2 regions of the Marinobacter sp. NFXS11 genome follow, and region 1 is predicted to be linked to the other one. Evidence: predicted binding sites of a transcription regulator. Region 1 holds the regulator's gene; the other holds the start of a gene.

Region 1 (4,414 bases):
GGTCGGAAAGCTTGGAGAGGGGTTCCAGCAGTTTCTTTTCGCTGGTAATGGCTTCCCGGAGAGAGGTCCTGTCGTCACTCAACGGATGCTTTCTGCGGGTGGCGTGAAAACGCTGAAGAAGCGACTGCTCGTCGGCGTCCAGGAAGATGATTTCAACGGTAACTCCGGTTTCCTGGAGGCGCCGGTATATCTCCTCGAAATTTGCCAGCTCGCCGGAAAGGTTCCGCGCATCGATACTGACGGCCATCTTGCCCAGCCGGCCTGGTTGTGTCTGGCTGGCCGCTTCCCGGGTGAGGGGAAAGAGCAGGCCGATAGGAAGATTGTCGATGCAATAGAACCCGAGGTCCTCAAGCACATGAAGTGCCGTACTCTTGCCCGAACCGGACCTGCCACTGACGATAATCAGCTTCATGACCACCTTACCTCCACTGCAGTGAATATCAGCCGCCTGAGGCGGTCATGCGCTGGTACAGCGTGCTGGCGTCCTCGCATTGCCGGAGGCGATCACAGAATGACCGCTCGTTGAACTTCTCGGCCAGTTGGCTCAGCAGCTCAAGGTGCTCGCTGGTTGCCTCTTTTGGAACAATCAGGGCAAAGATCAGATCGACTGGCTGATTGTCGATAGCATCGAACTCCACGCTTTCTTCAAGCGTCATCAGCACACCCACCACGTGATCCAGTCCTTCCAGGCGGCAGTGGGGAATGGCAATTCCCTGGCCAATGCCGGTGCTGCCTAGGCGCTCACGGGAAATCAGGTTGTTGAAAAGCTGGGTCTCGCTGAGCGTATTGTCCTGATAGTTTATCTGCTCGGCAATAAACTCCAGGGCCCGTTTCTTACTGGACGCAGCTACCCTGCAGAGGGTGAGCTCCGGAGCAAGAATGTTGTCTATGGTCAGGGATGTGTCGCTCATGGATCGACTGCATTTCCGTTAAAAAAAAGGCCGCGACACGTTACTCATGTCGCAGCTCGATTAGATGAAGTGCATGAAAACAGCCCGTTAGCGAGAGCCGTTTCCGTGCATCCGTTCTACATTCTTTTCCTTGTGCTTGAGGATCTGACGGTCCAGCTTGTCGATAAGGGCATCAATGGCCGCGTACATATCCTCGTTTTCTGCCTTTGCGTGAATCTCACCACCTACCACGTGCAATGTGGCTTCCGCAATCTGGCGCACCTTTTCCACTTCCAGGGTGACCTGGCAGTTACTGATGTGGTCAAAGTGACGCTCGAGCTTCTCGAATTTCTCTGAAACGTAATCCTTCAGTGCGGGAGTCAGTTCTACGTGATGGCCTGAAATATTGAGTTGCATAGGCGTCTCCTGTTGTCATCATGCCGGCTCCCGGGAGCCGGTCTGGGTGCTGGCGCATTGTGCGCCGGCGAATACGTTGTTGCGTCCCGTCCTGGAGTATTCAGACCAGCCGCTTGCGTTCGTTGGACGGCGGAATGTGCATGGCCTCCCGGTACTTGGCAACGGTGCGTCGCGCAACCTTGATACCCTGTTCCCCTAGCATGGCTGCAATTTTACTGTCGCTCAATGGCTTTTTGGGTGTTTCGGCGGCAATCAGCTTCTTGATCATCGCGCGGATGGCCGTGGAAGAGCATTCCCCGCCCTCGTCAGTGCTGACATGGCTGGAGAAGAAATACTTCAGTTCGAATATGCCCCGCGGGGTATGCATGTATTTCTGGGTCGTAACGCGTGAAATCGTCGACTCATGCATTTCTACCGCCTGGGCGATGTCGGAAAGGATCAGCGGCTTCATCGCTTCTTCGCCGTGATCCAGGAATCCCTGCTGGTGCTCGACAATGCGGGTCGCCACTTTCAGCAGGGTCTCATTGCGGCTTTGCAGGCTCTTGATAAACCACTTGGCCTCCTGCAACTGATCGCGCAGGTAAGTGTTGTCTGCACTGCTGTCCGCACGCCTTATAAGTGAAGCATAGCTGGCATTCACCCGGATGCGCGGAGCAATTTCCGGATTCAGCTCAACGCGCCAGCGACCATTGTGCTTGCGAACGATGACGTCCGGAATGACGTAGTCGGGTTCGGCGCGGTCAATAACGTCGCCCGGCCTCGGATTCAGGCCGGTGATCAGCGCCAGGACTTCCCGGAGCTGATCTTCTTTCAGGCGGCTGCGGCGCAACAACTGGGCGTAGTCACGGTTGCCCAGCAGGTTGATGTAATGGGTAATCACCAGCCGTGCCTGGGCCAGCCAGGGGGTCTCCGGTGGCAACTGATTGAGCTGGATCAGCAGGCATTCCTGCAGATCCCGGGCGAACACGCCAGGAGGGTCAAAATGCTGCAGTCGGTGAAGAACCGCTTCTACTTCGTCCAGCTCAAGGGGGTCCTCGTCGTTTTCATCCAGCATCCCGGCATGGATATCTTCCAGAGCGCTCGTCAGATAGCCGCGTTCATCCACCGCATCCATCAACGCGTGGGCAATGGCTTGGTCCCGCTCACTCAGCGGAGTCAGGTTGAGCTGCCATTCCAGGTGATCCTGAAGCGTCTCGGTGGGCGAGTTTCGGGTCTCGAAATCGTGGTCGTTTTCGTCGTCATTGCGGGCTGCCGGGGCGGGAGCGGACTGGTAAATGTCGTCCCAGGCTGTGTCGACCGGCAGGTCGTCCGGGATGTTATCCGGAATATCGTTTTCAGACGACCAGTCGGGGCCGTTTTCGGATTCGTCCCAGTCGCTGGAAGGTTCCGGTGTGGTCTCCGCGGCAGACTCAGCTGCGTTGGCCTCGCGCTCGTCACTCTCGGTAGCCGTGTCGGTCTGATCGTCGTCCTCGGATGTCTCCAGCATGGGGTTGGATTCCAGTGCCTGCTGGATTTCCTGTTGGAGGTCGAGGGTAGAGAGCTGGAGAAGCCGGATCGCCTGTTGCAGCTGGGGTGTCATGGTCAGGCTCTGACCCAGCTTTAACTGTAAGGAGGCTTTCATAACCATGGTTCAGGATCCGTCACTCATCAGCGCTTTGTGTCATAGGTCTTGAAAAAATCTTTATATGCCGGTTACTTGCCGCGGTTTTTCGTTACCCTAGCAAGTTCTTTGCCGAGTTTACTTGCTACAGATCATCAAAACAATGAGCCATTCACTGTCAAAGCCTGAATTCGTCCCCGAGGTAAACTTCCTTGACCTGTTGATTGGCCAGGATCGCATCGGCATTGCCGGAGGCGATAATGTGCCCGCCCGACACAATGTACGCGTTCTCGCAGATATCGAGAGTCTCGCGCACGTTATGGTCGGTGATCAGCACGCCAATCCCCTTGTCCCGCAGGTGCCGGATGATGTGCTTGATGTCGCTGACGGATATAGGGTCAACGCCGGCGAAGGGCTCATCCAGCAGGATGAAAGCCGGCTCCATGGCCAGGGCCCGGGCAATTTCCACCCGTCGCCGCTCACCACCGGACAGGGCCATACCAACGCTGTCCCGGATATGGGTGATGTGGAACTCCTCCAGCAGCGCCTCGAGCTTTTTCTGCCGGTCTGCCTTGCTCAGGCCCTGCCGCGTCTCAAGGATCGCCATGATATTGTCACGCACAGACAGTTTGCGGAAAACCGAGGCTTCCTGTGGCAGATAGCCGATGCCCTGACGGGCCCGACCGTGCATCGGCAGCGGCGTAATATCCCGGCTGTCGATGGTTATCCGCCCGTGATCGGCGGGTACCAGCCCAACGATCATGTAGAAACAGGTGGTTTTCCCGGCGCCGTTGGGGCCTAGCAGTCCGACAATTTCTCCGCTTCGAATTTCCAGGGAGACGTCGATAACCACTTTTTTCTGTTTGTAACTCTTTGCCAGGTTACTGGCTCTCAGAACTGCCATCGGTTTCCTGTTTGTCAGTGCGTCTGTCGGCGCTGCGCGGCTGGATCACCATTTCTACCCGGCCACTGCCATCGCCCGTGTCGGCGCCGCCCTCTGCGGTCACAACACGTCCAGCGGTATCATAGTGAATCACGTCGCCGCGGAACAGGTTGCCATTCTGCTCAATCACCGCTTCCCGTTCAAAGGTCAGCTGACTGTCGGTAGCAGACCAGGTAATGTTCAGGGCGCGGGCATCGGTTTCACCTTCACCCTCGCGCGCCGGCTGCCTGTATCTTGCGGGGGTTCCGGAGGCCTCGATCCGGCTCAGGCCGTTCTCTGTGCGGTACAGGACCACACGCTCCGCGTTCAGGCGGGTTTTGCCCTGTTCAAGCTCCACATCGCCGGTGTAAGTAGCAATGCCCTGGCCATCGTCCAGGCGGGCGTTGTCGGCGGTAACCTTGATGGGGATGTCGGAATCAAGGTCGAAAGCCGCCACCGGGCCAGCCATTGCGATTGTCAGCAGGGCAGCCAACAGGCTCCGGTATCGGTTAGTTTCCGGTTTCATAGCGTCCTTCCACCTGGGAGTTCAGTTCCAGAATCCGCTCGTCAATCCACGCTTTCATG
Region 2 (4,414 bases), 1.1 Mb from region 1:
GCCCCATATCGCGCCGGAAGTCGACCACTTCGTAAATCGGCACCGGCTTGCCAAAGCCCTTCACGGTAATCTCGCCCTTGTCTCTGCACATGATCTTGTCCTTGATCAGCGCAAAGGTCTCGTAGGAAACGAGGATTTCGCCCGGCTCCGCCAGGGACTCAAGCCGGCTGGCCAGATTTACTTCCTTACCGATAATCGTGTAATCCATCCGGTTCTCGGCGCCAAAGTTGCCAACCGTGGTATAACCGGTGCTTATGCCCATGCGGATTTCCAGTGGGGTCTTGATGCCCTGGCTGCGCCATTTCTGCCGCATGATTTTCATATGCTTGCGCATATCGATGGCCATGGAGACACAGGCGAACGCGTCCTCGCGTTGGCCTCGGCTGGTCGGGTCGCCAAAGAACACCATGATGGAATCGCCGACGAATTTGTCGATGGTGCCGCCATACTTGAGAGCAACTTCCGACATCTCATTGAAGTAGTGATTCAGCAGCTCGGTCAGCGCTTCGGGTTCCATTTCCTCAGACAACTCGGTGAAGCCCTTGATGTCAGAGAAAAACACCGCCAGTTTCTTGCGCTGGGTTTCCAGTCTAACGTCCCGCTCACCGGTAAAGATTGACTGCCAGACCTGAGGCGACAGGTATTTGGACAGTTTGTGTGAAAGCGCGATGGACTGCTCCCGCTGGTTCTGGATCTGGGTCTTTGCCAGCATCAGCGCCCGTGCCTGCTGGTGGGAGTAGTAAGCCGTGACGCAAATATAAAGCCCGGTGGATAAAATCGACACGATGCTGGTCAGCAGAGGCGAGTGTGGCCCATCCGCCGGACCGACGATCGCAACCGCACCCGCAATGGAAGCCGCCATGAAGCCGGTGCCCAGGACCCACTGACGTATACCACCAACAATCAGGCAACTGAACATCAGCATCAGTGCAACGGCGAGGGAGGGGATGACGATCAGTCCGATGCAGCCAATGAAAGCGCCACCAACAACGCAATCGAATATCAGCACTTTCTGACGGATGCGTGGCGAATTCCTCAGAAAAGTGCGGCGGGTCAAAGCGTGTGCGATGTGGGGCCAGGTGAGGGCCCCGGCAACCAGCCAGAGAAGCCATTGCGGAAAGGCGCCCTGGAGAGCCCCGGTTACGATAATGGCGGCCGTTGAAGTGTATGCCAGTACCCGGCCATTGTAATCGGGCATCGGGGGAATGGCGATCGGGTTGCCCGCCGACTCGGACGAGAGGGCTCTGCCAGCTGAGCTGCTGGCATTACGCAGGTCTGCCGGGGCACTCATCATTTCAGAAACGGATCCTGCCAATGAGCATGTCGCGGAACATGACCCAGTCACCCATTAGGCTGTACAGTGGATATTTGAAGGTGGCGGGGCGATTTTTTTCAAACTTGAAATGACCAACCCACGCAAAGCCATAGCCTATGACCGGCAAGGCCAGAAGCCATAAGAGCTTGCCTGAAGTCAGAGCCCATAGGGCGACTAACAGAACCAGAAGACTTCCAGCGAAATGCAAACGGCGACAGGTGACGTCGCTGTGCTCTTCGAGGTAGTACGGATAGAATTCGGAAAAGTTATTGAAGGTTTGCTGGTTACTCATTGTGATGCCACTCAACGTTGTACGACCGCGTCATTTATAATTGTTGGTAGACCCGACTACGACTAAAGGTTAACAGCATTACGTAGAACCCACAATTCACAGCCATGAATTGTATTCGTACCCACATTTCAACAGTCTTCAAACAGCGAGCAGATATGACCGCAGTTACCGATTTCCTCCTGAACCGCTCCTCTGAACCGAGGCTGGAATCACCCGCGCCGGATTCGAAAACCCTCGAAAAGGTGTTTTCCTGCGCAGCGCGTGCACCGGACCATGCACTGCTCAGGCCCTGGCGCTATCTGGTGATCAAGGGTAAGGGCCTTGAAGCCCTGGGGGAGCTGTTTGCGTCCACCTGTGCCAATAACAGCGACGAGAAAGAAATCGAGAAGCTCCGGCGTGCCCCCCTTCGCGCACCCATGGTCATAGTTGGTATCGCGTCGCCCAGGACGCATCCCAAAGTACCGGAGATCGAGCAGGTCATGTCGGCCGCTGCCGGCATGAGTTTTGTTGAGCTTGCTCTTCAGGACGCCGGTTTCGGCGTAATGTGGAGAACGGGCGGCGTTGCCTATCATTCCGCGGTTCACCAGGGGCTGGGGCTGGAAGAGCATGAGCAGATCGTTGGCTTTCTCTATACCGGAACGGTCTCGGCATCCAAACCGCCTGTGCCCAGGCCGGCGGTGGACGAGTTTGTGCGCCATTGGCCCTGAGATCTTGTCTGAATGCCCCCGGCTTCTGCCGGGGGAAGCAGCTTGCCGCTTTTTCTTGTCCCTTTCCTTTTTTCTTTCCCGTGACCACACCTTGGTATCCTCGCGGGGCCTGCCAATACTGGGTTTCCTGACAAATTAACACCTGGCCATAAATCTGGCATCCAGCTTGCTTTAGTCCTGTCAAAGAGCACTGCCGGCAAAAACAGCTCGGCATACCAGTGCAGTTTTCGGGAGGCAACATGGCAATTACGTTTGATTCGGCTCTGGGCATTCATCAACACGCGGTTGAAGCGCGGGTTAAGCGCGCCGAAGTTCTGGCAAACAACCTGGCGAACGCTGACACCCCGGGTTTCAAGGCGCGGGACCTGGATTTCCAGGCAATGATGCAGAAGGCCCAGGAGCAGGTAAGCGGATTCCAGATGGCCAAAACCCATGACGCGCACATGGATACCTCGGCATCGGCCTCGGAGAGCGATTTGATGTATCGGGTCCCCCATCAGCCGTCGGTTGACGGCAATACGGTAGACGCTCAGCAGGAGCAGACCCGCTTCATGCGCAACGCCATGGATTTCCAGGCCAGCTTCCAGTTTTTGAACAGTAAGTTCAGCGGTTTGACCAAAGCCCTTAAGGGTGAGTAAGCCGCAGTCACAGGATTAGCGAAGGAGAATTTTCATGTCACTGGGCAGCATTTTTGACATCGCCGGTTCCGGCATGACCGCGCAATCACTGCGGCTGAATACAACCGCGTCCAATATTGCTAATGCGGAGACGGCGAGTTCCAGCACGGGTGAAACCTATCGCGCCAGGAAGCCGGTTTTCTCGGCGATTCAGCAGTCTCTGATGAATCCGGGGCAGGGTGGCTTGCCCATGGCCGCCGATGAGGGCCCGGGTGCCGGCGTGAGGGTTGAAGGGATCGTTGAGAGTGATGCGGAGCTGCAAATGCGGTACGAGCCCCACCACCCGGCGGCCAACGAAGACGGTTATGTCTTCTACCCGAATGTGAATGTGGTCGAAGAGATGGCGGACATGATGTCGTCGTCCAGAAGTTTCCAGATGAATGTGGATGTCATGAACACAGCCAAGTCCATGATGCAGCGCATTCTGACTCTTGGTCAGCAGTAACAGGGTGAGGAGCACAACATGACTGCAGTAAATGCAACAGACGCGTCGGATGTTCTGAGCCAGTACCAGCTGAAGCAACAGAATGGCGGCCAGGGCACCAGTGAGCTGGGCCGGAACGAGTTCATGGAACTGATGCTGGCGCAACTTAAAAACCAGAACCCGCTGGAGCCCCAGGACAACGGCGAATTCATTTCCCAGCTTGCCCAGTTCAGCTCGCTGGAGGAGATGCAGAATCTCTCCGGTACGGTTGAGGATGTGGTTGGCCAGTTCCGCTCCACCCAAGCGCTGCAGGCGTCGGCCATGGTTGGCAAAACCGTGCTGGCGCCTTCGCAGATCGGGATCCTGGGCGCTGAGGGCGAAATTACCGGAACCATCGAGGTGCCAGCGTCCACTGGCGGTCTCCGTTTGTCCATCGAGGGGCAAAACGGTGAACGAGTGCGACAGATTGATCTTGGTGCAAGTCAGGCGGGTGTGGCGTCTTTCCGCTGGGACGGTCAGGACGGCAACGGCAATCCCTTGCCGCCGGGACCCTACCGCATTGTGGCAGAGGCTTCCTATCCGGACGGCCCGCAGCAGCTGGGCACCATGGTGAGCGCCAATGTGGACAGCGTATCCCTGGGCCAGGGCGGCTCGATAACCCTGAATCTTGCAGGCATGGGCTCCATTGCCCTGTCTGATGTGAAACAAATTAACTGATACCGGTGAAACACCAAGGGGTGAACCATGGCATTTAATACAGGTTTGAGCGGCCTTCGTGCGGCATCGGTGGATCTGGACGTCACCGGCAACAACATTGCGAACGCCAGCACTGTTGGCTTCAAGGGCAGCAAGGCCCAGTTTGGCGACCTCTACGCCAGCGGCTTCCTGAGCGCAGGCACCAACCCGATCGGTGACGGTGTCCGGGTTCAGGACGTAAAGCAGTCCTTTGGCCAGGGCAATATCAGCTTCACAGACAACGGTCTGGATATGGCGATTGCC

Evidence for each region. Region 1 encodes sigma-54, which starts transcription at its own class of promoters, with help from an activator protein. Its sites were predicted from a motif close to ANTGGCATNNANNTTGCTNT; they were not measured.
Region 2: flgB (flagellar basal body rod protein FlgB) is a predicted target of sigma-54. The motif match lies at 2,468-2,487, and genes of this name have one in related genera.

Annotation. Positions count from the first base shown of each region.
Region 1 is NZ_JAGDDV010000001.1:659,405-663,818, forward strand. Features, by position in the region: gene rapZ (RNase adapter RapZ) at 1-412, opposite strand, end outside; gene ptsN (PTS IIA-like nitrogen regulatory protein PtsN) at 441-911, opposite strand; gene hpf (ribosome hibernation promoting factor) at 999-1,307, opposite strand; gene J3362_RS03170 (RNA polymerase factor sigma-54) at 1,408-2,928, opposite strand; gene lptB (LPS export ABC transporter ATP-binding protein) at 3,086-3,811, opposite strand; gene lptA (lipopolysaccharide transport periplasmic protein LptA) at 3,789-4,355, opposite strand; gene lptC (LPS export ABC transporter periplasmic protein LptC) at 4,339-4,414, opposite strand, start outside.
Region 2 is NZ_JAGDDV010000001.1:1,710,109-1,714,522, reverse strand. Features, by position in the region: gene J3362_RS08000 (adenylate/guanylate cyclase domain-containing protein) at 1-1,294, opposite strand, end outside; gene J3362_RS07995 (Mpo1-like protein) at 1,296-1,607, opposite strand; gene J3362_RS07990 (nitroreductase family protein) at 1,763-2,314, shown strand; gene flgB (flagellar basal body rod protein FlgB) at 2,554-2,952, shown strand; gene flgC (flagellar basal body rod protein FlgC) at 2,987-3,436, shown strand; gene J3362_RS07975 (flagellar hook assembly protein FlgD) at 3,455-4,132, shown strand; gene J3362_RS07970 (flagellar hook-basal body complex protein) at 4,160-4,414, shown strand, end outside.